DNA from 4 places in the Streptomyces odontotermitis genome. Region 2 is predicted to be linked to each of the others. Evidence: riboswitches for the same ligand, from Rfam matches in the RefSeq annotation. Region 2 holds a riboswitch; each other region holds the start of a gene.
The links. A riboswitch is a leader RNA that binds a small molecule or an ion and turns the genes downstream of it on or off. The one in region 2 is predicted to bind cyclic di-AMP.

Region 1 (6,909 bases), on a different contig from region 2:
GAAGGCCGAAGGCCCGGAACCAACTGGTTCCGGGCCTTCGGTGTTTTTCAGTCTCCTTTTGGCCGACTCCGGCGTCCTTACGGGCTGTTGATCTCCCTACGTAGTTTCATGGTCACCATGAGTCGTGGGTGGTGTCACGGGCGCCGGGGAGCGCTGAGGCGGGGTTCCGCTCTCGTGCTGCTCCTCGCCTGGTGCACGCTGCTCGTCGGCGTCTGCCACAGCCACGGGGGACAGGGGCAGGACGCGGTCCGGGTGCCGGGCGTCGCCGCCGCCCCGCACGGCGCGCAGCACGACTGTCCGGCGCCGGGCCACGGCGAGCACGCCGACCCCGTGGAGTACGCCGCGGGACCTTCCCTCGACCGGCAGCTGCCCGAGAGCGGCGGCGCCCAGGTCAACGGCCGGGCGGTGCCCGAGAGTCGGCGCCTGACGTGTGCGCCGGTGCGGGCCGGGCCGCGGGCCGCCGGACAGCAGCTCCTCATCGCCCTCGGAGTGGACCGGAACTGAGCGGGACCGGGCGGGCCTTGCCCGTCCCGTCTCCGCTTCCGTATCCGCGTACCCGAAGGACAGACGCAGATGATCAGCAAGCTTCAGCCCGCGGCGGCCGCCGTGGGGAACACGCCCGTGCTCTGGATCGACGAACCCGCCCCCGCCGACGACCGCGGCGGCCGGGGCTTCTGGGCCAAGCTGGAGGGCTTCAACTTCGGCGGCATCAAGGACCGTGCCGCCCTCCACATGGTCGAACGGGCGCGGGCGCGCGGCCAGTTGCGGCCCGGCGCGCCCATCGTCGAGTCGACGTCCGGCACCCTCGGGCTCGGGCTCGCGCTCGCCGGGGTGCACTACGGGCACCCGGTGCACGTCGTCACCGACCCCGGCCTCGAACCCATCGTGGAGCGCATGCTGCTCGCGCACGGCGCCCAGGTGCACGTGGTGCGCGAGCCGAGCAGGGAGGGCGGCTGGCAGCAGGCCCGGGTCGACCGGGTCGCGGAGCTGCTCGCCGCGCCCTCGATGGGCGGCGCCGCCTGGTGCCCGGACCAGTACCACAACCCCGACAACCCGGCCGCGTACGGCGAGCTGGCCGCCGAACTCGCCGGGCAGCTCGGCCAGTTCGATGTGCTGGTGTGCGCGGTGGGGACCGGCGGGCACTCGGCGGGGATCGCGCGGGCGCTGCGCGGGACCGCGATGCCGGGGCTCGAACTGGTGGGGGTGGACAGCGTCGCCTCGACCATCTTCGGACTCGCCGCCGGGCCGCGCCTGATGCGGGGGCTCGGCTCCTCCATCCACCCGGGCAACGTCGACCACGGAGCCTTCGACGAGGTGCACTGGGTCGGCCCCGCGGAGGCGGTGCGGTGCGCGCGGCGGCTCGCGGAACGGCAGTTCGCCACGGGCGGGTGGAGCGTGGGGGCGGTGGCGCTCGTCGCGGGATGGCTGGCCCGGACGCGGCCGCGTGGCACCCGTATCGCGGCGGTCTTCCCGGACGGGCCGCAGCGCTACTTCGACTCCGTCTTCAGCGATGAATTCTGCGTGCGGGAAGGGCTGTTGGGGAGTGGCGCCGTGCCCGACGCACCGGAGGAGGTGGCCGGGCCCGGGGAGTGGGTGACGGGGTGGTCGCGGTGGCGGACGGGGAGGTCCGGGGAGGTCACGGGTTCTGCTGTGTCTGCCGTGTCTGCCGTGTCTGCTGAGGCCGGTGCCGGTGCCGGTGCCGGTGCCGGTGTTGGTGTTGGCTCTGGCTCGGCTGCGGGTGCTGCGGGTGCTGCGGGTGCTGCGGGTGCTGCGGGTGCTGCGGGTGGTGCCCGGTGATGGCCGTCTGGCGGCGGGCGCGGGCCTTCGAGCCCGCCGTGCAGCTGCTGTTCGTCAACCAGTTCACGATCAACCTCGGCTTCTACATGCTGATGCCGTACCTCGCCGCCCACCTCTCGGGCCAACTCGGGCTCGCCGCCTGGGCGGTGGGGCTCGTGCTCGGGGTGCGGAACCTCTCGCAGCAGGGGATGTTCCTGGTCGGCGGGGCGCTCGCCGACCGGCTCGGGTTCAAGCCGATGATCGTCGCCGGGTGCGCGCTGCGCACGGTCGGCTTCGGGGCGCTCGCGTTCGCGGACACGCTGCCCGTGCTGATCGCCGCGTCGGTGGCGACCGGGCTCGCGGGGGCGCTGTTCAATCCGGCGGTACGGGCGTACGTGGCCGCCGAGGCCGGGTCGCAGGAGAACCGGGTGGAGGCGTTCGCGCTGTTCAACGTCTTCTACCAGACGGGGATCCTGCTCGGGCCGCTCGTCGGGCTCGCCCTCACCGGGGTCGACTTCCGGCTCACCTGCGCGGTGTCGGCGGTCCTCTTCGCGGTGCTCTCGGTGGTGCAGGTGCTGCGGCTGCCGGTGCGCGGCCGGGACGTCGGAGGGGACGTCGGAGGGGACGTCGGAGGGGACAAGGGCGAGGGGCGCGGGCAGTGGGGCGTCGTGCTCGGCAACCGGTCCTTCTGGCTCTTCGCGCTCGCCATGACCGGCTCGTACGTCCTGTCCTTCCAGGTCTATCTCGCCCTGCCGCTCTCCGTGGAGCGGCTCCTCGGCGACACCGCCGGGGCCACCGTCGCGACCAGTGCGCTCTTCGTGGTCTCCGGACTCGTCGCGCTCGTCGGGCAGTTGAGGATCACCGACTGGTGCAAGCGGACCTGGACCCGGGAGCAGTGCCTCGTCGCGGGGCTCGGCCTGATGGGCGCCGCCTTCGTGCCGCCCGCGCTCGGGGGGAGCGGGTACGTGGGGGTCGCGGGGCTGCTGCTGTGTGCGGCGGGGCTCGCCGCGGCGACCGCGGTGCTCTACCCGTTCGAGATGGACACCATCGTCTCGCTCGCCGGGGACCGGTGGGTGGCCACCCACTACGGCCTCTACAACACGGTGTGCGGGATCGGCATCACGCTGGGGAACCTCGGCATGGGCGCGCTCCTGGACGCGGGGCGTGAGCTGCCCGCCTTGCCGTGGTTGACCCTGGCCGGGGTCGGCGGTGCTTGCACCGTGGCGCTGCGGGGGCTCGCCCGGTCGGGGCGGCTGGCTCCGGTGGTGACGACGGTGGCGTAGCCGGGTGAGCCGGGGAGGTGGGGTGGCCGCGTGGCGACGGGGGCGCCCCACCCTCCGTAAGCCCAAGAGCCCCCCAGCCCCCGCAGCCCGGCCCGTAACCCGGTCGGACCACATCAGGTCGCCCCCCGCCCCCGCTGCGGGAAGCCTTGGACGAGGCGCGGACATGGGCAGGCCATCGGGCGTGGCCGCGGACCTGGCAGGAGACGAGCGGTGGGGCAGCGAGGAGGCGGCAGCGGCGCAGGCAGGGGAGGCGGACGTGGCGGCAGACGTGGCGGCATGGGTGGCACGGGCGCCGGCGGTGGCCGTGGTGGCACGGGCGCCAGTGGTGGCCGTGGTGGCAGGGGCGACGCGTGTGACGGGGGGCGGGGGACCGGGGACGACGGGGCCCTCACCCGGGTCCAGGCATTCGTACGGGCCCTGCCCCTCTGCTTCCTCGCCTTCGGTGTCGTCTTCGACCTCTCGACGCCGCCCCGCTTCACCGCAGCCCCGCTCTTCGCGGCCGCCCCGCTGATCGCCGCCCCCTTCTACTCGCTGCTCGGCACCGCCCTCATCTGCGCGGGCTCCCTCGCCGCCGTCGTCTCGCTGCACCTCAAGAACAACACCACCACCGACGTCGAGGCCGTCACCGAGCTGCTCACCGTGGCGACCGTCGCGGTGCTCGCCCTCGTCATCAACCGCGTCGTCCGGCGCAGCGACGCCCAGCTCGCCTCCGCCCGCTCCATCGCGGAGGCCACCCAGCGCGCCGTCCTGCCGCTGCCGGACGCCCGGATCGGCGGGCTCGACATCGCCGCCCGCTACGAGGCCGCGCAGGCCGACGCCTTCATCGGGGGCGATCTGTACGCGGTGCAGGACACCCCGCAGGGCGTGCGGCTCATCGTGGGGGACGTGCGCGGCAAGGGGATGGGCGCGGTGGCCGCCGTCGCCGTCGTCATCGGGGCCTTCCGGGAGGCCGCCGAGCAGGAGAGCACCCTGGAGGCGGTGGCGCAGCGCCTGGAGCGGGCCCTCGCCCGGGAGGGCACGCGGCGCGACGGGCTCGACGCCTTCGAGGGGTTCACCACCGCCGTGCTCGCGGAGATCCCGCGCGGCCGGGACGTCGTACGGGTCATCAACCGGGGGCACCCGGAGCCGCTGGTGCTCCGGGGGGACGGGCGGATGTGTGTGCTCTCGCCGTCGGAGCCCGCGCTGCCGCTCGGCATGGGCGAGTTGGGGAGCTGGCCGGACCGGGCGGACGAGACGGAGTTCGCGCCCGACTCGACGCTGCTGCTCTACACGGACGGCCTGTCGGAGGCGCGGGACGCGAACGGGGAGTTCTACGACCCGGCGGCCCGGCTCGGCGGCCGGATCTTCGCCGGCCCCGAGGGCCCGCACACGCTCCTCGCGACGCTCGCCGAGGAGGTGCGGGAGCACACGGGGGGCGGGGCGACGGACGACATGGCGCTGCTCGCGGTGCGCAGGCCGACGGCCGAGGAGGGCTCCGCCCCGGCCGAGGACGGCTCCGCCACGGCCGAGGAGGGCCCCGCCGCTGCTGACGGAGGGGGCTCTGTCACCCCCCGTGACTGAACGGCGCCCCTCCGCTCAACAACTGACAGAACGTCAGTGGAATGTGAAGGTCCGGTGGGCAAAATCCTGCGGTCAACTCGCCCTGGTCCGGACCCCGGTGTCCCAATAAGTACGGGCCAAAGGCGTTAATGATCAGTGGGAACAGCTTGGAATCACGCACGGGTGTCTATTAACGTTCGATAACGCAGCGCGGTCGTCCCAGCCGGCACACGAGTCGGCTCCGTGCGCACACGCCTAATCCCGCAAGGGAGCCGGGGAACCACCAACTTGGGGTGAATCGGGCATCTGTGCCTCCGTGCCAGATGTTCGTAGGAGACCTTCCTGCTCCGAACCCGTCAGCTAACCCGGTAGGCGAGAAGGAAGGAAAGGAGTGCGCCCCAGTGGCGTCCAACCGGCCTGCCCCCCAAGCCGTGTACGTGCCGAATGACGACGACTTCGGCGGGTACGACGAGGAATCCTGGGAGGAGTGGAATCCGACCGAGGACTCCGTCCGCCCCGTCCGCGGCAGGCACCGTGTGCACAAGAAGGGCGGCGGGTTCGCCCGCAGCTCCACGGTCCTCGGCGTCGGCGTCATAGCCGCTGTCGGCGCGGGCGGCATCGCCACCGCGCAGGACGGCAAGTCGCCGGTCGCGATATCGATGCCCGACATACCGGGCGTGGACGCGGTCAAGGACTCGCTGCCGGAGGCCAAGTCCCTTCCCGGCGTGGGCTCTTTGATATCCGACTCGGACTCGTCCGAGCCCTCCGGCCCCGCGGCCGCCCCGCTCACCGGCGCCGGTGTCACCACTCAGGACGCCGAGCAGGGCACCACCGACGCGGGCGAGGCACTGCGCGCCCGCATCATGCAGCAGGCCGAGAACCAGCAGGACCAGGTCGACGACAAGGCCCAGGCGGCGGCCGAGGCGGCCGCCGTGAAGAAGGCCAACGAAGAGGCCAAGGCCACACAGGACGCCGCCGAGGCGAAGGTCGCCGCCGCGAAGAAGAAGGCGGCCGAAGAGGCCAGGCGCAAGGCCGAGGAGGCCAAGCGCAAGGCGGAGGCCGAGCGCCTCGCCAAGCTCGCGAAGAGCTACACGCTCCCCGTCGCCTCGTACACCGTCACCGGCACCTTCGGGCAGCCCGGCTCCATGTGGTCCTCCGGCTACCACACGGGCCTCGACTTCGCCGCCCCCACGGGCACCCCGATCAAGGCCATCCACTCCGGCACCATCAAGGAAGCGGGCTGGGCCGGGGCGTACGGCTACCGCACGGTCCTGGAGCTGGACGACGGCACCGAGCTGTGGTTCTGCCACCAGTCCTCGCTCAACGTCAGCGCCGGGCAGAAGGTCCGCACCGGTGACGTCATCGGCCGCGTCGGCGCCACCGGCAACGTGACCGGGCCGCACCTGCACCTGGAGGTCCACCCGGGCGGCCAGTCCACCGGTGTCGACCCCGCCGCCTGGCTCCGTGACAAGGGCCTCACTCCCTGACACCGCGGCGGCATGCGGCATGCGGTGAGCGGCATGCGGTGAGCGGTGTGCGGTGGGCAGCGAGCGGTCATCCGTGAGCGGTACTCACTCCTGATCCCCGGCGGTCCTGGCGGCAACCCCCCGACGTCAGGGCTGCCGGTCCGGCACGCCCGCGAACGGCCGAGAAGAGTGTACGGAGCATGGAATTCCCTGATCCGTAAGGGCGTTGACGGAGCATGACTTCTCTTCGCACGCTCGGCTCTTCCGGCCTCGAGGTCTTCCCTCTCTCCCTCGGCGGCAACGTCTTCGGCTGGACTGCCGATGAGGCGCAGTCCTTCGCGGTGCTCGACGCCTACACCGCCGCGGGCGGCAACTTCATCGACACCGCCGACGCCTACTCGGCGTGGGTGGAGGGCAACAAGGGCGGCGAGTCCGAGACCGTCATCGGCAACTGGCTGCGGGCGCGCGGCAGGCGCGACGACGTCGTGATCGCCACCAAGGTCTCCCGCCACCCCGAGTACCTGGGCCTGCGCGCCGACACCATCAAGGCCGCCGCCGACGCCTCCCTGCGCCGCCTGGGCACCGACTACATCGACCTGTACTACACGCACTACGACGACCCGGACGTCCCGGTCGAGGAGATCATCGGCACGCTCGACGAGCTGGTGACGGCGGGCAAGGTCCGCGAGATCGCCGCGTCGAACATCTCCCCCGAGCGGCTCCAGGAGTTCCTGGACTTCTCCGACCGCGAGGGCCTCGCCCGGTACGTGGCGCTGCAGCCGCACTACAACCTCGTCTCCCGCGACACCTACGAGGGCCCGCTCCAGGAGGTCGCGTCCCGCGCC
Region 2 (6,909 bases):
CGCCACCGGCTTCGCGAGGGAGACGCCCGAGCCGTCCCGGCGCGGGTCCGGCTCCGGGAGCTCGGCGGGCGAGCCGTTGCGCTGTGCGGCGTGCGGAGGCGTCGGGCCCGCCCAGGCGAAGCTCAGGCAGTCCTCGCCCTTCAGGAACCGCTGGACGCGGACACCGCCCGTGGCGCGGCCCTTGCGCGGGTACTGGTCGAACGGCGTCAGCTTCGCCGTCGTCTGCACCGAGTCGTCGAGGGTGCCGCGCGAGCCCGCGACCGTGAACACTACGGCGTCCGCCGCCGGGTCGACCGCGGTGAAGGAGATGACCTTCGCGCCGTCGGTGAGCTTGACGCCCGCCATGCCGCCCGCCGGGCGGCCCTGTGGCCGCACCTGGGACGCCTGGTAGCGCAGCAGCTGTGCGTCGTCCGTGATGAAGACCAGGTCCTCCTCGCCCGTACGCAGCTCCGCCGCGCCGACGATGCGGTCGCCCTCCTTGAGGGTGATGACCTCCAACTCCTCCTTGTTCGAGGGGTAGTCGGGGACCACGCGCTTGACCACGCCCTGCTCCGTGCCGAGCGCGAGGCCCGGAGAGGACTCGTCGAGCGTCATCAGACAGATCAGCTTCTCGTCCGCCTCCAAGGAGAGCAGCTCCGAGACCGGCGCCCCACCGGAGAGGTTGGGCGCGGCCGCCGTCTCCGGAAGCTGCGGCAGGTCCACCACGGCGAGCCGCAGCAGTCTGCCCTCCGAGGTCACGGCGCCGACCTCGCCGCGCGCCGTCGCGGGCACCGCCGAGACGATCACGTCGTGCTTGGTGCGCTTGCTGTCGCCCTCGGAGAACGGGTCGCCGTTCGCCGTGCGCGCCAGCAGGCCCGTCGAGGACAGGAGCACGCGGCACGGGTCGTCCGCCACCTGGAGGGACGCGGTGGGGGCCGGGGCGCCGGAGGACTCCATCAGGACCGTGCGCCGCTCCGTGCCGAACTTCTTGGCCACCGCGGCCAGTTCGGAGGAGACCAGCTTGCGGAGCTCGGCGTCCGACTCCAGGATGCGGGTCAGCTCCTCGATCTCCGCGTTCAGCTTGTCGCGCTCGGACTCCAGCTCGATGCGGTCGTACTTGGTGAGGCGGCGCAGCGGGGTGTCGAGGATGTACTGCGTCTGCACGTCGCTCAGGGAGAAGCGCTCCATCAGGCGCTCCTTGGCCTGCGCGCTGTTCTCGCTGGAGCGGATGAGGCGGATGACCTCGTCGATGTCCAGGAGGGCGACGAGCAGGCCCTCGACCAGGTGCAGGCGGTCGCGCTTCTTGCCGCGCCGGAACTCGCTGCGCCGGCGCACGACGTTGAAGCGGTGGTCCAGATAGACCTCGAGGAGCTCCTTGAGGCCGAGGGTGAGGGGCTGGCCGTCCACCAGCGCGACGTTGTTGATGCCGAAGGACTCCTCCATGGGAGTCAGCTTGTAGAGCTGCTCCAGGACGGCCTCCGGCACGAAGCCGTTCTTGATCTCGATGACCAGGCGCAGGCCGTGCTCGCGGTCGGTGAGGTCCTTGACGTCGGCGATGCCCTGGAGCTTCTTCGAGCCGACCAGGTCCTTGATCTTGGCGATCACCTTCTCCGGGCCGACGGTGAACGGCAGTTCGGTGACGACGAGGCCCTTGCGGCGCGCCGTCACGTTCTCCACGGAGACCGTGGCGCGGGTCTTGAAGGTGCCGCGGCCCGACTCGTACGCGTCCTTGATGCCGGAGAGGCCGACGATGCGGCCGCCCGTGGGCAGGTCGGGGCCCGGGACGAACTTCATCAGCGTCTCGAGGTCGGCGCCCGGGTGCTTGATCAGGTGGCGGGCGGCGGCGATGACCTCGCCGAGGTTGTGCGGCGGCATGTTCGTCGCCATGCCGACGGCGATGCCCGACGAGCCGTTCACCAGCAGGTTCGGGTAGGCGGCCGGGAGGGCGACCGGTTCGGTCTCCTGGCCGTCGTAGTTCGGGGTGAAGTCGACGGTGTCCTCGTCGATCGACTCCGTCATCAGGGAGGTGGCGTCGGCCATGCGGCATTCCGTGTACCGCATGGCGGCCGGCGGGTCGTCGTTGCCGAGCGAGCCGAAGTTGCCGTGGCCGTCCACCATCGGCAGGCGCATGGAGAAGGGCTGGGCCATGCGCACCAGGGCGTCGTAGATCGAGGCGTCGCCGTGGGGGTGCAACTTACCCATGACCTCGCCCACGACGCGGGCGCACTTGACGTAGCCGCGCTCGGGGCGCAGACCCATCTCGTTCATCTGGTAGACGATGCGGCGCTGGACGGGCTTCATGCCGTCCCGCGCGTCCGGCAGGGCGCGGGAGTAGATGACCGAGTAGGCGTACTCGAGGAAGGAGCCCTGCATCTCGTCGACGACGTCGATGTCGAGGATCTTCTCCTCAAAGTCGTCGGGCGGCGGGGTCTTCGTGCTGCGGCGGGCCATCGCTGCTGCGGCTCCTTCACAGATTCTGCCGGGGCATGTACGGGATCTGACGCGGACCATTGTGGACCGTCCCACTGACATCGCCGACCACGACCCGGGCTCACGGCGTTGTCACGGGCGACTACGCCGAGGGCGGAGCGGGAACTTCGTCAGGTGTCAGCGGGCTTGCATACAGTGGCAGGACTGCATCTCTTGACTCCATCACTTGCTGAGATCTCGCGATCGAAGGGACGTACATGCCCATGGGTCACACGGCCACAGCCGAGGCCGGCTCCGGCGGCCTGACAGCGACCGAGCACCGGCTGGCCAACGGCCTGCGCGTGGTGCTCTCCGAGGACCACCTGACCCCGGTCGCCGCGGTCTGCCTCTGGTACGACGTCGGCTCCCGCCACGAGGTCAAGGGGCGTACGGGCCTTGCGCATCTCTTCGAGCACCTGATGTTCCAGGGCTCCCACCAGGTGCACGGCAACGGCCACTTCGAACTGGTGCAGGGCGCGGGCGGGTCCCTGAACGGGACGACGAGCTTCGAGCGCACCAACTATTTCGAGACCATGCCCGCGCACCAGCTGGAGCTCGCGCTGTGGCTGGAGGCCGACCGGATGGGCTCGCTCCTGTCCGCGCTCGACGAAGAGTCCATGGAGAACCAGCGGGACGTCGTCAAGAACGAGCGCCGCCAGCGCTACGACAACGTCCCGTACGGCACGGCCTTCGAGAAGCTCACCGCTCTGTCGTACCCGGAGGGCCACCCGTACCACCACACGCCGATCGGCTCGATGGCCGACCTGGACGCGGCCACCCTGGAGGACGCGCGGAACTTCTTCCGTACGTACTACGCGCCCAACAACGCCGTCCTGTCCGTCGTCGGCGACATCGACCCGGAGCAGACGCTCGCCTGGGTCGAGAAGTACTTCGGCTCCATCCCCGGGCACGACGGCAAGCAGCCGCCCCGTGACGGCAGCCTTCCGGAGCGCATCGGCAAGGAGCTGCGCGAGGTCGTCGAGGAGGAGGTCCCGGCGCGCGCCCTGATGGCCGCCTACCGGCTGCCGCAGGACGGCACGCGCGCGTGCGACGCGGCCGACCTGGCGCTCACGGTCCTGGGCAGCGGCGAGTCCTCCCGGCTCTACAACCGGCTGGTGCGCCGCGACCGCACGGCCGTGGCCGCCGGTTTCGGTCTGCTGCGCCTCGCCGGGGCGCCCTCGCTCGGCTGGCTGGACGTGAAGACCTCCGGAGACGTCGAGGTCCCCGTCATCGAGGCCGCCGTCGACGAGGAGCTGGCCCGCTTCGCCGAGGAGGGCCCCACCGCCGAGGAGATGGAGCGCGCCCAGGCGCAGTTGGAGCGCGAGTGGCTCGACCGGCTCGGCACCGTCGCGGGCCGCGCCGACGAACTGTGCAGATTCGCCGTCCTGTTCGGCGACCCGCAGCTGGCGCTCACCGCCGTGCAGCGGGTCCTGGACGTCACCGCGGCGGAGGTCCAGGAGGTCGCCAAGGCCCGCCTGCGCCCCGACAACCGCGCGGTGCTCGTGTACGAACCCGTGTCCGCCGCCGACGAGGCCGCAGAGGAAGAGGAGGCGGCGAAGTGACCGAGTCCGCACCGCACACCACGACCCAGTCCGCACCGCTCGCCACGATGGAGTTCCACCAGCAGCCCCAGGCGGGCACGGCCAAGCCCTGGGCCTTCCCGGCCCCCGAGCGCGCCACCCTGGGCAACGGCCTGACGGTGCTGCGCTGCCACCGCCCCGGCCAGCAGGTCGTCGCCGTCGAGATCCACCTCGACGCGCCCCTGGAGGCCGAGCCCGCCGGACTCGACGGCGTGGCCACGATCATGGCGCGGGCCTTCGCCGAGGGCACCGACAAGCACTCCGCCGAGGAGTTCGCCGCCGAACTGGACCGCTGCGGCGCGACGTTGGACGCGCACGCGGACCACCCCGGCGTGCGCGTCTCCCTCGAAGTGCCCGTCTCCCGCCTTCCGAAGGCCCTCGGACTGCTCGCCGACGCCCTGCGCGCCCCCGCCTTCGCGGACAGCGAGATCGAGCGCCTCGTCCGCAACCGCCTGGACGAGATCCCGCACGAGGCCGCGAACCCGGCCCGGCGCGCCGCCAAGGAGCTCTCCCGGCAGCTCTTCCCGGCGACCTCGCGCATGTCGCGCCCCCGTCAGGGCACCGAGGAGACGGTCTCCGGCATCGACTCGGCGGCGGTACGCGCCTTCTACGAGAAGCACGTTCGCCCGGCCACGGCGACCGCCGTCGTCGTGGGCGACCTCTCCGGGACGGACCTCGACGCGCTCCTCGCGGACACCGTGGGCGCCTGGACGGGCGACACGGCCGAGCCGTACCCCGTGCCGGCGGTGAGCGCCGACGACACCGGCCGCGTGGTCATCGTCGACCGCCCCGGAGCCGTCCAGACGCAGCTCCTCATCGGCCGCGTCGGCGCCGACCGGCACGACCGCGTGTGGGCCGCCCAGATCCTCGGCACGTACTGCCTCGGCGGCACCCTCACCTCGCGTCTGGACCGGGTCCTGCGCGAGGAGAAGGGATACACCTACGGAGTGCGGGCGTTCAGCCAGGTGCTGCGCTCGACCGCGCCCTCGTCCTCGGAGGGGGCCGGCGGCGTCGCCATGCTCGCCATCAGCGGCTCCGTGGACACGCCGAACACCGGCCCGGCCCTCGACGACCTGTGGAAGGTCCTGCGCACCCTCGCCGCCGAGGGCCTCACGGACGCCGAGCGCGACGTCGCCGTGCAGAACCTGGTGGGGGTCGCCCCGCTCAAGTACGAGACGGCGGCGGCCGTCGCGGCCACGCTCGCCGACCAGGTCGAGCAGCACCTCCAGGACGACTTCCAGGCCCAGCTGTACCGGCAGTTGGCCGCGACGGGCACCGTGGAGGCCACCGCGGCCGTCGTGAGCGCCTTCCCGCAGGACCGCCTGGTGACCGTGCTCGTCGGGGACGCCGCGCAGATCGAGGAACCCGTCAAGGCCCTCGGGATCGGTGAAGTGACGGTTGTCACGGGCTAGATGAACGAGCGGTTCCGGACCCCGGTGACAGGACATGTCACCGGGGTCCTCATATGTCCGAATTAGTAGAGAGGTTGCCTGTCTGCCCTGTGGCGTGCGCTACAAAAGCCGTCTTCTGTTTGTCGATTGAAAGATGTCCCGTTTAGCGTCGGTCCGACTGTTCGTCACGCAGCACGCCGCACCCGCGGCACCGGACAGCCATCGCCGAGTCCCCGTACGGCGCGAGCCAGGGGAGCCGGGGACCCACATGTCCCCCTGGGGTGAATCGGGCACCTTGCCGCGAGGCGAGGGGTCCGTAGGAGACCTTCCTGCTCCGAACCCGTCAGCTAACCCGGTAGGCGAGAGGGAAGGAAAGGATCAGCCGCTTCATGGCGTTCACCCGTGCCACCGGGAAGCACCGTCGTCCGAGCCGTCTCACCCGTACGACCGCGCAAGTAGCGGGTGTCGCCGCGATCACCACGACCGGTGTCATCGGAGGGCTCGCCGCTCCGGCGCTCGCCGCCGACGAGGCGCCCGTCGAGCACACCGGCTTCACCCAGGCCATCTCCGTCGGCGACTCGCTCGCCGACAGCATCGACGCGCAGGCCACCGCTCAGAAGGAAGCCGCCGACGCCGCCGCTGCCGCGAAGAAGGCCGAAGAGGCCGCCAAGAAGAAGGCCGCCGAAGCGAAGCGTGCTGCCGAGGCGAAGGCCAAGAAGGAGCGCGAGGCCAAGGAGCGCGCCGCCCGCGAGGCCGAGCGCAAGCGCCTGAACCGCTTCGTCTCCCCGATCGCCGGCTCGTACGTCTCGACCGCCTACAAGGCGAGCAGCGGCCTGTGGTCCTCCGGCAGCCACACCGGCATCGACTTCCACGCCGCGTCCGGCACGTCGGTCCACTCCGTCGGCGCGGGCACCGTCGTCGAGGCCGGCTGGGGCGGCGCCTACGGCAACAACGTCGTGATCAAGATGAACGACGGCACGTACACCCAGTACGGACACATGTCCTCCATCGGTGTCTCCGTCGGCCAGACGGTCACCCCGGGACAGCAGATAGGTCTCTCCGGAGCGACCGGCAACGTCACCGGGCCGCACCTCCACTTCGAGGCCCGCACCTCCCCGGACTACGGCTCGGACATCGACCCCGTCGCCTACCTCCGCTCGCACGGCGTCGGTGTCTGACGGCTCACGCCCACCGCGCACCCGAAAGCCCCGGCTCGCCCACCGCGAGCCGGGGCTTCGCCGTTCCCGGCCCCCAGTCCCCAGTCCCTGGCCCCCAGTCCCCGGCCCCGGGCCTCGGGAGCCTTGGCCAAAAGAAATCCATGGATTCCCGGCCGCCATCGGAAATTCCGCGGCTCTGCAATAGAGTTGACGAGCGAGCGTCAATCGACCGCGTTTCTCGGGGATTAAGGCGGAGGTCCGGTCATGCGCATTCCCGCGCACTCGGTATGCACGGCCATTCGGGACGACATCGTTTCGGGTGTCTACGAACGG
Region 3 (6,909 bases), on a different contig from region 2:
TCTCCGGTCTCATCCGGGCCTCCGACCACGGCGAGCACCTCACCGAGAACGAGGCCGCCGCGATGGCCTTCATCCTCCTGTTCGCCGGGTTCGAGACGACCGTGAATCTCATCGGCAACGGCACGTATGCCCTGCTCACCCACCCCGAGCAGCGCGCCCTCCTGCAGTCCTCCCTCGACCGGGGCGACACCGCGCTGCTCGAGACCGGCATCGAGGAACTCCTGCGCTACGACGGCCCGGTGGAGCTCGCCACCTGGCGGTTCGCCACCGAGCCCGTGACCATCGGCGGCCAGGGCATCGCCGTCGGCGACCCCGTCCTCGTCGTGCTCGCCGCCGCCGACCGGGACCCGGAGCGCTTCGAAGGGCCCGACACCCTCGACCTCGCGCGCACCGACAACCAGCACCTCGGGTACGGGCACGGCATCCACTACTGCCTCGGCGCGCCCCTCGCCCGGCTGGAGGGACAGCGGGCGCTCGCCACCCTGCTCACGCGCCTGCCCGACCTGCGGCTCGCGGCGGAACCTGCCGATTTGCGCTGGCGCGGCGGGCTCATCATGCGCGGACTGCGCACGCTGCCGGTGAAGTTCACGCCCCCGGAGAACTCGGCCGGAAGCGACGGAAGCTGACGTTCCGTCAGGGCTGTGACTTTCACGTGATCTCCGCTGCATCGACTTGTGACAAGCGTTCGAGTCCCGCTACGTTCACCAGTCATCGCGGCACCACCCGCGACCGTGGCGTCCCGCGTCACGGCAGCCACGGAAAGGCACGCGCATGCTCTCCGGGAACGGTCGTCACCGTCGCCCCCGTCAGGCCCCTGCTCTCGTCGTCGCGGCGGGGGTCGCCGGATCTGCCATCGCCATCCCGCTGCTCGGCGCCACCAGCGCGAGCGCCGCGGACGCCGCGACCTGGGACCGGCTCGCGGAGTGCGAGAGCGGTGCCTCCTGGAGCGCCAACGAGGGCAACGGCTATTACGGCGGGCTGCAGTTCTCGCAGGAGGTCTGGGAGAACTACGGCGGTCTCGACTACGCGCCGAGCGCCGACCAGGCCAGCCGCTCCCAGCAGATCGCCGTCGGCGAGAAGGTGCTGGAGGACCAGGGCCCCGACGCCTGGCCGAGCTGCTCCGCGGTGGCCGGACTCACCCAGGACGGCACCGCCCCGGACGTCGACCCGGGCGCTCCCACTCCGGAGCCCACCGACTCCTCCGGCCCGTCTGACGCCCCGTCCGACCCCTCTTCGGAGGCCCCCGGCGACGGCGGCAGCGGTAGCGACAGCGGCAGCGACGGTGGCGACACGCCCGGAACCGGCGGTCCCTCCCGAGACAAGAATCACGACGAGCCGGGCAACACGGACGAGACGTCCAAGCCGTCCGACGACGCCTCGAAGCCCTCCGAGGGCTCCGCCGAGCCGTCCGACGGTGCCTCCGAGCCCTCGGACGACGGTGCCGAGCCGTCCCCGTCCAAGCCCTCCGGCAGCGGCAGCGGCAGCGAGGACCCGGACAAGTCCGGCCAGGACGGGCCCACTTCCCCCGGCGGCGACCAGGCCACTCCCGCGCCCGACCCGTCCGACTCCGCACCCTCCAGTGGTGGCCGCCACCGCGGCGGCCACGCCGACGAGGGGGCCCACGACGGCGCCAAGGACCGCTCGGGGCGCCACGCCTCCCGCGGGCAGTCGCGTGACAAGGACGCGGCCGACGGCACCTACACGGTCCGCCCCGGGGACAGCCTCTCGGCGATCGCCGACGACCTTGACGTGCACGGCGGATGGCCCGCTCTCTACGACGGCAACAAGAAGGCCGTCGGAGCCGACCCGGACCTCATCCTTCCCGGTCAGCGCCTCGATCTGGGCGAAAAGTAAGGGAAGTTGACGGTAGGCACCCGGCCTCCTTATTCGTAAATGTCCGGTTTGGCGCGAGTGAGAGATGGGTCTCAGAAGCCCTGATCGTCTTTGAAATTCCGGGGATCGCGTGCCTACGGTCATCACCGCTCGCCACTGCGGGCCCCGCCGGTCGGTACGCCGAATCCTGCCAACCGCCGGACGGGAACAGTCGTCGCGTCAAGCGCCGTAGGCAGGAGCGGGGGACCCAAGGTTTGCGCCGGGCCCACCCGGACGGCGGCTCAACACAGGAGCCGCCGGACGGGGTTGGGAACGGCTAGGGGTTAAGTCGCGCTCAAGGAAGCGCGGCCGGGCACTCACTGGCCCGAACCCGACAGCTCACCTCGCAGGCGTCGGTGAGGGGATCTAACTCATGCTGCGTTCCAGCAAGGGCAAGCACCGTCGTCCGTCCAAGGCCACCCGCGTCGTCACGCTCGCCGGCGTCACCGGCGTCGCCGCCGCCGCCCCGCTGATGGCGGCCGGCTCCGCCTCCGCCGCCACCGGCGCCGAGTGGGACGCCGTCGCCCAGTGCGAGTCCGGCGGCAACTGGTCCATCAACACCGGCAACGGCTACCAGGGCGGCCTGCAGTTCTCGCCGTCGACCTGGGCCGCCTACGGTGGCACCAAGTACGCGCCCACCGCCGACAAGGCGTCCAAGGCCCAGCAGATAGAGATCGGCGAGAAGGTCCTCGCGGGTCAGGGCAAGGGTGCCTGGCCGAGCTGTGGCGTCGGCCTCTCCAACGCCTCGTACAGCGGTGGCGGCTCCGCCGAGCAGCAGCAGCCGCAGCAGCAGGCCCCGAAGCCGCAGCCGAAGCCGCAGGCCGAGCGCACCGAGCAGGCCCCGCAGCAGCAGAAGTCGCAGGCCCAGCCGCAGCAGACCGCCCCGAAGTCCGACTCGAAGAAGACCGTCGAGACCCCGACCGGCAAGACGGTCAAGAAGGGCGACGGCGAGTACAAGGTCAAGAAGGGCGACACGCTCTCCAAGATCGCCGAGTCGCACCACGTCAAGGGCGGCTGGCAGAAGGTCTACAAGCTCAACGGCGACATCATCGACGACGCCGACTTCATCTACCCGGGCCAGCAGCTGCACCTCAGCTGAGGCTGACTGCCCCACCCCGCCCTGACCTGCCGCAGGGCACACCCCGTCCCCACGGGCTCCCCGCCCCGGTGCGCGTATCCCCCGTACGCACCGGGGCGGGGGCGTGTCCGGACCCCTGCCCGGCCCCCATGCCGATCTCCATGCCGAACCCATGCCGATCCCCATGTCGGCCCCGTGTTCGCTACTAGCGAGTAGAGAAGATGGGCTTACGCCCTGATTCCAAGGTATTTGGGCCCCTGTTCGTCCCAGGAGGCGGGCGGTCGGCTGGCCGAAGCTCCGGAGCCCGTTAGGCTCAGGAGGCGCAGGGCCAAAGCGACCCCGCGTACCGCGCGTACTCGCGTCACATCCCAGAAGGAGATGCTCGTGCCGTCCATCGACGTCGTCGTAGCCCGGGAAATCCTGGACTCCCGAGGCAACCCCACGGTCGAGGTCGAGGTCGGCCTCGACGACGGCAGCACGGGTCGTGCTGCTGTCCCGTCCGGCGCCTCCACCGGTGCCTTCGAGGCCATCGAGCTCCGTGACGGTGACCCCAACCGCTACCAGGGCAAGGGTGTCGAGAAGGCCGTCCTCGCCGTCATCGAGCAGATCGGCCCGGAGCTCGTCGGCTACGACGCCACCGAGCAGCGCCTGATCGACCAGGCCATGTTCGACCTGGACGCCACCGACAACAAGGGCTCGCTCGGCGCCAACGCCATCCTCGGCGTCTCGCTCGCCGTCGCGCACGCCGCCTCCGAGGCGTCCGACCTGCCGCTGTTCCGCTACCTCGGTGGCCCGAACGCGCACCTGCTGCCCGTCCCGATGATGAACATCCTGAACGGCGGGTCGCACGCCGACTCGAACGTCGACATCCAGGAGTTCATGATCGCCCCGATCGGCGCGGAGTCCTTCTCCGAGGCCCTGCGCTGGGGCGCCGAGGTCTACCACACCCTCAAGAAGGTCCTGAAGGACAAGGGTCTGTCGACCGGCCTGGGCGACGAGGGCGGCTTCGCCCCGAACCTGGAGTCGAACCGCGCCGCGCTCGACCTCATCCTCGAGGCCATCAAGCAGGCCGGCTACGTCCCCGGCGAGCAGATCGCGCTCGCGCTCGACGTCGCTGCGTCCGAGTTCTACAAGGACGGCAAGTACGAGTTCGAGGGCAAGTCCCGCTCGGCCGCCGAGATGACCGAGTACTACGAGGAGCTCGTCTCCGCGTACCCGCTCGTCTCCATCGAGGACCCGCTGTTCGAGGACGACTGGGCCGGCTGGAACGTCATCACCGAGAAGCTGGGCGAGAAGGTCCAGCTGGTCGGCGACGACCTGTTCGTCACCAACCCGGAGCGCCTGGCCCGCGGCATCGAGGAGAACTCGGCCAACGCCCTGCTGGTCAAGGTCAACCAGATCGGCTCGCTGACCGAGACGCTGGACGCCGTCGAGATGGCCCAGCGCAACGGCTTCAAGTGCATGATGTCCCACCGCTCCGGCGAGACCGAGGACGTCACCATCGCCGACCTGGCCGTCGCCACCAACTGCGGCCAGATCAAGACCGGCGCCCCGGCCCGCTCCGAGCGCGTCGCCAAGTACAACCAGCTCCTGCGCATCGAGGAGATCCTCGACGACGCCGCGGTGTACGCGGGTCGCTCGGCCTTCCCGCGCTTCAAGGGCTGATCCCCCGGGGCTACGCGCTAGCCCGTCGTACGTACGTCCCCGTACTCGGTCCCGTACCGTGTGCGGGGACGTCCGCACGTACAGGGGAGGCGGAAGACATGGCCGTGAAGGACCGGGACCGGTTCTCCACCGCGGCGCGGCTGCGGGTGCTCGGCGAGCAGACCGCGGCCCGCGTCTACCGCTCCCAGACCAAGCGCCAGGCCCGCCGCTCGCGGCTCACCGGCCGCGCCGCGCTCCTGGTGCTGGTGGTCTGCTCCCTGGTCGTCGCCCTCGCCTACCCGATAAGGCAGTACGTCTCGCAGCGCGCCGACATCGCGGAGCAGCGCCGCGAGCAGGCCGAGCACCGCGCGGCCGTGGAGCGGCTCCGCGACGAGAAGGCCCGCTGGCAGGACGACGCGTACGCGGAGCAGCGCATCCGGGAGCGGCTGCACTACGTGCGTCCGGGGGAGACCGGCTTCATCGTGATCGACCCCGACGCGGCGAAGCCGTCGCGCGTCGAGCAGGGCTCGTCGGACCGCCCCTGGTACTCGAACGTGTGGGACGGCGTGGACAAGGCCGACCGCACCGACGACGAGTGACCGCTCCCGTCACTCACTCCCGCTCATCCCGCTCCCTCCGCTCACCCAAGAACAGCAGACAGGCGAAAGACAGGCATGGACACCCCGCCGCCCAGCACCCCGCGCACCGAGCCCACCGACGCCGACGTCGAGGCATTCAAGCAGCAGCTCGGCCGTCCGCCGCGCGGTCTGCGGGCCATCGCGCACCGCTGCCCCTGCGGTCAGCCGGACGTCGTGGAGACGGCGCCGCGCCTCCCGGACGGCACGCCGTTCCCGACGACGTACTACCTGACGTGCCCGCGCGCGGCCTCCGCGATCGGCACGCTCGAGGCCAACGGCGTCATGAAGGAGATGTCGGAGCGGCTCAAGACGGACCCCGAGCTGGCCGCCGCCTACCGCAAGGCGCACGAGGACTACATCGCGCGCCGCGACGCCATCGAGGTCCTCGAGGGCTTCCCCAGCGCGGGCGGCATGCCGGACCGGGTGAAGTGCCTGCACGTCCTGGTGGGCCACTCGCTGGCCGCGGGTCCGGGCGTGAACCCGCTGGGCGACGAGGCCATCGCGATGCTCCCGGAGTGGTGGCGCAAGGGCGCCTGCGTGACGCTGCCCGAGGCGGCCGAGGGGGAGTCCGAGTGACCCGGGTCGCCGCCATCGACTGCGGTACGAACTCGATCCGCCTCCTCGTGGCGGACGCGGACCCCGCGACCGGTGAACTGGTCGACCTGGACCGGCGGATGACGATCGTCCGCCTCGGCCAGGGCGTCGACAAGACCGGGCGTCTCGCCCCGGAGGCGCTGGAGCGCACCTTCGCGGCCTGCCGCGAGTACGCCGCGGTCATCAAGGAGCACGGCGCGGAGAAGGTCCGCTTCGTGGCGACCTCGGCCTCCCGCGACGCCGAGAACCGCGACGACTTCGTCCGCGGGGTCCTGGACATCCTCGGCGTGGAGCCGGAGGTGATCAGCGGCGACCAGGAGGCGGAGTTCTCCTTCACGGGCGCGACGAAGGAGCTGACGGGGCGGGCGGACCTGGCCAAGCCTTACCTGGTCGTGGACATCGGCGGCGGCTCGACCGAGTTCGTGGTGGGCGAGGACACCGTCCGGGCGGCCCGTTCCGTGGACGTCGGCTGTGTCCGCATGACCGAGCGCCACCTCGTGGTCGACGGCGCCGTCACGGACCCGCCGACCGCCGCGCAGCTGGACGCGGTCCGCGCCGACATCGAGGCGGCCCTCGACCTCGCCGAGCAGTCCGTGCCCCTGCGCGAGGCCCGCACCCTGGTCGGCCTCGCGGGCTCGGTCACGACGGTCGCGGGGATCGCGCTCGGGCTCCAGGAGTACGACTGGTCGGTGATCCACCACTCCCGGATCCCGTACGAGACGGTGCGCGAGATCGCGGACCGGCTGGCCCGCTCCACGCACGCCGAGCGGTCCGCGATCCCGGTGATGCATCCGGGCCGCGTGGACGTCATCGCGGCGGGCGCCCTGGTGCTGCTCGCGATCATGGAGCGGACCGGTGCGCGCGAGGTCGTGGTGTCGGAGCACGACATCCTCGACGGCATCGGCTGGTCGATCGCCTGAGCAGGTCAGGCGGCGTCTGAGCGCCTCCACGGGGGGTCGAAAGGCCCTCCGGAGGGGGTCCGACGACGGTCTGCCCGAAACCTTCGTGAAGTTCTTCACAAGGAATTCGGCCCCGTTGGACGAAGTTCAGGCCCTTCGGACCCCCGAATGTGGCCGCACGGCC
Region 4 (6,909 bases), on a different contig from region 2:
TGGCCGCCCAGGAGACGAGGACGTCATGACCGCCGCACGCCGCCCCACCGCCCGCTACGTCCTGCCCGAGCTCACCGAGCGCACCAGCTCGGGCGTACGCACGCAGGACCCGTACTCCAAGCTCCTCGAGGAGCGGATCGTCTTCCTCGGGACACCCGTCGACGACACCTCGGCCAACGACGTGATGGCGCAGTTCATGTATCTGGAGCACCAGACGCCGGACCGGGACATCTCGCTCTACATCAACTCCCCCGGCGGCTCGTTCAGCGCGATGACCGCGATCTACGACACGCTCCAGTACGTCTCCTGCGACGTGGAGACCGTCTGCCTGGGCCAGGCCGCCGGTACCGCCGCTGTCCTGCTGGCGGCGGGCACGCCGGGCAAGCGGTCCCTGCTGCCCGGCTCCCGGGTCCTGATCCACCAGCCGACGGTCACCGAGCCGATCCAGGGGCAGACCTCGGACCTGGTGATCCAGGCCGACGAACTGCTGCGCACCCGCGCCCTCTTGGAGGAGCTGCTGGTCCGGCACACCGGTCAGAGCCCCGAGCGGGTCGCCGCCGACATCGAGCGGGACAAGATCCTCGACGCGCACGAGGCCGTCGCGTACGGGCTCGTGGACCGGGTCGTACCGGGCCGCCGGGGCGCGCAGGACTCCGCGCCGGGCGCGAGGTGAGCCGCGCATGCTCCCCGAACTGCCGCCGCTGCCCGCCCTGACGCGCGCCGAGGGCGAGTTGATCGACCGCTACCTGGAGGCCGTGGACCTCCTCGGCCGCATCAACCCGGCCCGCTCCACCACCACGTACGGCGGACTCCGCGCCGCCCAGGCGCTGGTCAGCAAGGCGACCCAACTGCGGGACGCGCTGGCCCTGATGCACCAGCGCGGCGAGAGCGAGGTGCACGCCACGACGCTCGCCCAGGCCCTGCGGGTGCTGGACGGCGAACGGCGGTCACAGCGCGTCACCGTTCCGCCACAGTCCGGGGGTTGAGGGCCCGCCGGCGGCCGGCGCGCGGCCCATCGAGCGCCGCGCGCGCCGCGCCGCACCGTCCGGTCGCGGCGTGAAACGGACCAGACGTGGTCCCCCGATCAGCGTAGGCGGGCCTCGGTCCGGACGCGGTCCAGAGTTGCGCAAGGTTTGTACGCGCGCACCGGAATACGTGATTCCGGTGCTGGTCGAGCGATGCTCTGCCGTCGCGCCGATTTCCCCCATTCACCGCTGTCCACCCGAACAGGTCAGTCGTGAGGAGCCTCACAAACTGCCGATTCGGCTCGGAATTCTCGGGGTTGACGGGTCAAGATCCCTTTCGACGACAAGCCCCCGCCACCGCGGCGGGGCGGTCCGGGCGGACGCCGAGTCCTGCCGCTGCCCGGATGACCGGTCGACGAAGAATGCATCGGCAGGAGTGGAGGACCCAGGCACGACGGGCCACCGGGCTTGATCCGGACGGCCCTTGGGGTGAAGCCGCACACCGCGGCCGGGCAACTTCGCCAGCCCGAATCCGACAGGTCATCCTTCACAGGCGGTTGACGAAGGGTTGCGCATGACTGCGCTGAATCGTGTTCCGTTGCTCACCAGGGCCGGCGCCGCGTCGGCACTGACGCTCGCGGCGGTGGGCGGGACCATCGTGGCTCCCGGCCTCGCAAGCGACGCACAAGCGGCTACGCACGCATCGAAAGCGCTCAAGGTAGCGGCCTCCAAGAAGGGCTCTCCGTACCGCTATGGAGCGGTCGGACCGCACCGGTTCGACTGCTCGGGCCTGACGCTGTACTCGTTCAAGAAGGCCGGCAAGAAGCTGCCGCGCACCGCCGCGCAGCAGTACAACAAGACCCGCCACATCTCGAAGTCCCGGCGGGCCCCCGGCGACCTCGTGTTCTTCCACTCGGGCCGGAGCGTCTACCACGTCGGGATCTACGCCGGCGGCGGCAAGATCTGGCACTCGCCGAAGACGGGTGACGTGGTGCGGAAGCAGAAGATCTGGACCAAGAGCGTCTGGTACGGCAGGGTGCGCTGACCCCCGGCCTCCCGGCCCTTCGGCCCTGCGGAACCGCAGATCCCTGGATCTGCGGTTCCCCTGCCACGGTTGAGGCGGGCGGGCGCGGCTACTCGTGTGCCATGCCCGCCCGCCACCTCTGTACGGACCGCAACGAGACGCCTCTTCAGCGGGCCGACCGCAATTTCTCCGAGCTGCTCCAGGAGTTGAGGGTCACCCAGACCGGCGTCCAGATCCTCTTCGCGTTCCTGCTGTCGCTCGCGTTCACTCCGCGCTTCCCGTCGCTCGACACCGTGCAGCGCGGCACGTACGTCGCCACGCTGCTGCTCGCGGTGCTGGCCGCCGCCCTCTTCACGGCGCCCGCCGCCCTGCACCGCGCCCTGTTCCGGCAGGGTGCCAAGCCGCTGGTGGTACGGGTCTCCTCCCGGCTCGCCGGGGTCGGCATGGGCGTGCTCGTGCTCGCCCTCGGCGGGGCGGTGCTGCTCGTGGTCGACGTGACGGCGGGCCGGGCGGCCGGGGTGGGCGCGGGCGCGGGGACGCTCCTGGTGTGCGGCGCGCTGTGGGGCGTGCTGCCGCGTCTGGTGCGGCGCGCGGGCCGCTCGTCGCGGCCGGTCCGCCAGGGATCGGTGCGCCTCAGCCGAGGAGCGGTTCACACAGCAGGGCCAGACCGAGGGCGGCGAGCGCGGTGCCGGTGAGGCCCTCGATGGCGCGGGCGGTGCGCGGCCGCCGCAGCCAGGTCCCGAGCCGGTCCACGAGGAGGGCCACCACCTGGAACCACAGCACGGCGAGTGCCACCACGATCGCCGCGAGGAGCAGGGTGCGGGGCATCGCCGGGCTGCCGTCGGGCACGAACTGCGGCAGCACGCTGAGGAAGGTGAGCGACGCCTTCGGGTTCAGGGCGTTGGTGAGGAAGCCCTCGCGCAGCCCGCCCCGCACGTCCGCCACCGCCACGGCGTCCGGAGCCTCTGCCCGCGTCGTCCCGCGCGTCCGCACCCACCCTTCGAGCGCCCGCACCCCCAGGTACAGCACATAGGCGCCGCCCACCAGTTGGAGCGCGCGGAACAGCGCCGGTACGGACGCGAGGACCGCCGCGACCCCCGCGACCGCGAGTGCCGTGTGCACGAGCAGCCCGGCCGCGATGCCGAGCGCGCAGACGGCGCCGGCGCGGCGGGAGACGAGGGCGTGCCGCACCACGACGGCGAAGTCGGCGCCCGGCATGGCGACGAGCGCGGCGGCGAGGCCGGTGAAGGCGAGCAGTTGAGCGTCCATGGGCCCAGCGTGCCTGGACCGGGTCTTCAGCAGGTATGTGGAATATCCTGGGTCTGGCTTAAGCAGACGTTTAGGCTCAGCACGGCCGAGGAGAGTCCCGTGTACGACCCGACGCGCCTCGCCGCCCTCGTCGCCGTCTCCGAGGCCGGTTCGATCACCCGGGCCGCCGAGCGCCTCGGCTACACCGTGCCCGCGCTCTCCCAGCAGCTCGCCAAGCTCGAGCGGGAGGCGGGCGCCGCCCTGTTGGTGCGCCACCACCGCGGGGCGCGGCTGACCGGTGCGGGCGAGCTCCTTCTCGCGCGGGCCCGGCGGGTGCTCGACGAGATGGAGCGGGCGCGGCACGAACTGGCGCAGGTGGCGGGGCTCTCCGGCGGGCGGCTCCGGCTCGGCACGTTCACGACCGCGGGCATCCATCTGCTGCCGCCCGCCCTGACCGCGTTCCGGCGCGCCCACCCGGACGTGGAGCTGACCGTCACGGGCTATGAACCGCCGCTCGGCATCGCGGCGGTGGCGGAGGGTGCGGTGGACCTCGCCCTCACCCACTTCTACCAGCCGGCGGAGCCACCGCAGTTGCCCGCCTCGCTGGGCCAAGAGACCGTCCTGGTCGAGGAGTTGGTCCTGGTGACCGCGCCGGGGCACGTGCTGTCGAGCGGGTCCGCGCGGCTGCCGCTGGCCGAGCTCGCCGGGCAGCCGCTGATCAGCATGGCGCCCTCGCACCCGTACCGGACGGTGGTGGAGTCGGCGCTCGCCCGCGCGGGCGCCACGCCCTCCGTCCGCGTCGAGACGCCCGGGTACGCGCTGGTGAGCGCCCTGGTGAGTGCGGGGCTCGGCGTCGCCGTCGTACCGGAGATGGTGGCGCGGACGGCGCCCGCGCCGGTCGGGGTGCGGGCCCTCGAGCCGGGCGATCTGCGCCGCGTCATCTCGGTGGTGTACCGCGCCGACGAGCCGAGCCCCGCGACGGACACGTTCCGGGCCCTGCTGCGCAGCGCGTTCGGGCGCCCCTGAAAAGGGGCGATGGCGATGGTCGACTGCGCGCTCAGCTCTGGACCGTGGCCGGGGTCCAAGGGAGGCTGATCCAGACCGTCTTGCCGCCCTCGGACGTGGGCTGGACGGTGAGCTTGCCGCCGCACTCGGCGGTGAGCCAGCGGATGATGACCATGCCGCGGCCGTTGTCCTGCTGGACGGCGGCGGGCAGCCGCTTGGGGTAGCGGGGGTGGCTGTCGGTGACGCCGATGCGCAGTCGCTCGTCGCGGTCGAGTTCGAGGTCGACGGTGAAGGTGGGTGACTGGCCGAAGGTGTGCTGCACGGCGTTGGTCGCGAGCTCGGAGACGATGAGGCGGACCGTGTCCGCGGTCTCGCCGTCGCTCGGCAGCCCCCAGTCGGTCAGAACGTTTGAGACATGTTTGCGGGCCGCGGAGACCGAGGCAGGATCGCTCGGCAGAGTGACGGTTGCTTCTTGATGGTCTGCCATGGCGTCGCTGTCCCTTTCCCACCGGGCCCGGACGCCGACGCATGACGGATGGCTTCGAGGACGGCCCCGGACTGGTGCTTCGGCCAGCCTGCCACTCTCGTGCCGTTCACGCGTGGCGATCCACCGAGATGTGCATATATCTGTCGCTCAAAGCGGTGAACTCTGCTACGGCCGACCGTATTTGGGCACCAGACTGGCGCTTCCTCCACGGTCGCCGGGAACACTCGACCGTACCGCCGGTCCGGGCCGAAATGGAGCCATGATGAGCCGGATGGAGCCGGAAGGAGACGGCCATGCAGTACGGACCCGCGGTGCGCCGCCGCAAGCTCGGTGCCGAGCTGCGCGCGCTGCGCCAGGAAGCGGGGCTCACCAGCGGCGAGGCCGCCACCCGCGTCGGCTGGCACCAGTCGAAGGTGAGCCGCATCGAGACCGGGCGCAGCGGCGTGAAGCCGGACGACATGCGCCTGCTCCTCGAGGCGTACGAGGTGAAGGACCCGAACCTGCGCGAGCTGCTCGTGGCGCTCGCGGGCACCGGTGACGAGGGCGGGCGCCACCACTGGTGGCACGCCTACCGGGGGCTGCTGCCGCCCGCGTACCGGGACTTCATCAGCCTTGAGTCACAGGCGAGTTGGGTGCGGACGCTGGAGACCTCGGTGGTGCCGGGGCTGCTGCAGACCGAGGACTACGCCCGCGCGGTGACCCGGGCGGCGCTCGACGGACTGCCGGACGCGCAGGTGGACGCCCTGGTGGAGGTGCGCATGGCGCGCCAGGACGTGCTGAGCGCGCCGGTGCCGCTGCGGCTGAGCGTCGTCCTGGACGAGGCGGTGCTGCGCCGGATGGTCGGTGGGGAGCGGGTGCGCAACGGGCAGTTGAGGCGGTTACTGGAAGCGGCCGAAATGCCGCATGTACGGATTCAGGTCCTTCCGTTCGCCGCCGGAGAGCACGGTGGGCTCATCGGGCCTTTCGTTATTTTCTCATTTCCGAACATTGCTGATCTGGATGTGGTTGTTCTCGACCATTTGACGAGTAGCCTCTATCTCGAGCGGAAAGAAGACCTCCAGGCATACACCGATGCCTTCAACTCGGTGACCGCTCAAGCACTTTCGCCCGAGGAATCAACGGATTTCATCGCCGGGATAGGCGACGGCGCGTAAGGAGGCACCATGACCGCACTGCCTCGGCACGTACGTTCCAGCACGGCGCTCCGGGGTGCGCTGTGGCGGCGCAGCAGCCACAGCAATGGCATGAACAACTGTGTCGAGACCACCCAGCTCACCACCGGTGCGCTGACGGGCCAGGTCGCCGTGCGCGACTCGAAGGACACGGCGGGGCCCGCCCTGCTGTTCCCCGCCGCCAGCTGGGAGGAGTTCGTCAACTCCCTTGGGTAGGGGGGTGGTTGATCAGATACTTGTTGAACAGGTACCTGTTGAAAAGGTACTTGTCGAACAGGTACTTCAGGGTGCACTGCGGCTGATCACCCGTACGGCGTCGGCGATCTGCGTCTCGTCGAGGTCGGCGCGGGCGGTCAGCCGCAGTCGCGAGATGCCGTCCGGCACCGACGGGGGCCGGAAGCACCCCACGGCGAGCCCCTGGGCCCGGCACTCCGCCGCCCAGCGCACGGCCGCCTCCGGCGACGGCGCCCGTACGGACACGACGGCGGCGTCCGGTCGCACCGCCAACAGCCCCTCGCCCGTGAGCCGTTGATGCAGCTCGGCGGCGACCGCGCGGGCCCGCGCGGCGCGTTCGGGCTCCCGGCGCAGCAGGCGCAGGGCGGCGAGCGCGGCGCCCGCCGCCGCCGGGGCGAGACCCGTGTCGAAGATGAACGTGCGGGCCGCGTTGACCAGGTGGTCGATGACCTTCGCGGGGCCGAGGACCGCGCCGCCCTGGCTGCCGAAGGACTTCGACAGGGTGACGGTGGCGACCGTGTCGGCCGCCCCGGCGAGCCCCGCCGCCTGCACCGCGCCGCGCCCGCCCTCGCCGAGCACCCCGAGGCCGTGTGCGTCGTCGACGATCAGTCCGGCGCCGAACTCCCGGCAGGCGGCGGCCAGTTGGGCGAGCGGGGCCGCGTCGCCGTCGACGGAGAACACCGAGTCGGAGACGACGACGGCCGGGCCCGCGTGGGTGCCGAGCGCCTTGCGGGCCGCGTCCGGGTCCGCGTGCGGTACGACCTGGGTGGCGCC

Region 1: it holds a riboswitch for cyclic di-AMP, as region 2 does, so the genes downstream of both, ACQB60_RS42565 (M23 family metallopeptidase) here and ACQB60_RS39105 (M23 family metallopeptidase) in region 2, are expected to answer to the same signal.
Region 3: it holds a riboswitch for cyclic di-AMP, as region 2 does, so the genes downstream of both, ACQB60_RS13075 (transglycosylase family protein) here and ACQB60_RS39105 (M23 family metallopeptidase) in region 2, are expected to answer to the same signal.
Region 4: it holds a riboswitch for cyclic di-AMP, as region 2 does, so the genes downstream of both, ACQB60_RS39460 (C40 family peptidase) here and ACQB60_RS39105 (M23 family metallopeptidase) in region 2, are expected to answer to the same signal.

What each region holds. Positions count from the first base shown of each region.
Region 1 covers NZ_JBNJLS010000029.1:74,769-81,677, forward strand. The annotation lists gene ACQB60_RS42545 (hypothetical protein) at 175-504, shown strand; gene ACQB60_RS42550 (PLP-dependent cysteine synthase family protein) at 574-1,797, shown strand; gene ACQB60_RS42555 (MFS transporter) at 1,794-3,059, shown strand; gene ACQB60_RS42560 (PP2C family protein-serine/threonine phosphatase) at 3,336-4,619, shown strand; cyclic di-AMP (ydaO/yuaA leader) riboswitch at 4,841-4,988, shown strand; gene ACQB60_RS42565 (M23 family metallopeptidase) at 5,000-6,085, shown strand; gene ACQB60_RS42570 (aldo/keto reductase) at 6,301-6,909, shown strand, end outside.
Region 2 covers NZ_JBNJLS010000023.1:153,713-160,621, forward strand. The annotation lists gene ACQB60_RS39090 (DNA gyrase/topoisomerase IV subunit A) at 1-2,430, opposite strand, end outside; gene ACQB60_RS39095 (M16 family metallopeptidase) at 2,667-4,010, shown strand; gene ACQB60_RS39100 (M16 family metallopeptidase) at 4,058-5,440, shown strand; cyclic di-AMP (ydaO/yuaA leader) riboswitch at 5,633-5,796, shown strand; gene ACQB60_RS39105 (M23 family metallopeptidase) at 5,809-6,597, shown strand; gene ACQB60_RS39110 (GntR family transcriptional regulator) at 6,841-6,909, shown strand, end outside.
Region 3 covers NZ_JBNJLS010000003.1:519,569-526,477, forward strand. The annotation lists gene ACQB60_RS13065 (cytochrome P450 family protein) at 1-626, shown strand, start outside; gene ACQB60_RS13070 (transglycosylase family protein) at 772-1,854, shown strand; cyclic di-AMP (ydaO/yuaA leader) riboswitch at 2,048-2,240, shown strand; gene ACQB60_RS13075 (transglycosylase family protein) at 2,246-2,971, shown strand; gene eno (phosphopyruvate hydratase) at 3,335-4,615, shown strand; gene ACQB60_RS13085 (FtsB family cell division protein) at 4,714-5,193, shown strand; gene ACQB60_RS13090 (DUF501 domain-containing protein) at 5,269-5,808, shown strand; gene ACQB60_RS13095 (Ppx/GppA phosphatase family protein) at 5,805-6,746, shown strand.
Region 4 covers NZ_JBNJLS010000024.1:65,853-72,761, forward strand. The annotation lists gene ACQB60_RS39450 (ATP-dependent Clp protease proteolytic subunit) at 26-673, shown strand; gene ACQB60_RS39455 (hypothetical protein) at 681-986, shown strand; cyclic di-AMP (ydaO/yuaA leader) riboswitch at 1,369-1,536, shown strand; gene ACQB60_RS39460 (C40 family peptidase) at 1,540-2,010, shown strand; gene ACQB60_RS39465 (DUF6328 family protein) at 2,112-2,684, shown strand; gene ACQB60_RS39470 (LysE family translocator) at 2,623-3,258, opposite strand; gene ACQB60_RS39475 (LysR family transcriptional regulator) at 3,358-4,263, shown strand; gene ACQB60_RS39480 (ATP-binding protein) at 4,295-4,729, opposite strand; gene ACQB60_RS39485 (helix-turn-helix domain-containing protein) at 5,023-5,883, shown strand; gene ACQB60_RS39490 (DUF397 domain-containing protein) at 5,893-6,117, shown strand; gene ACQB60_RS39495 (8-amino-7-oxononanoate synthase) at 6,184-6,909, opposite strand, start outside.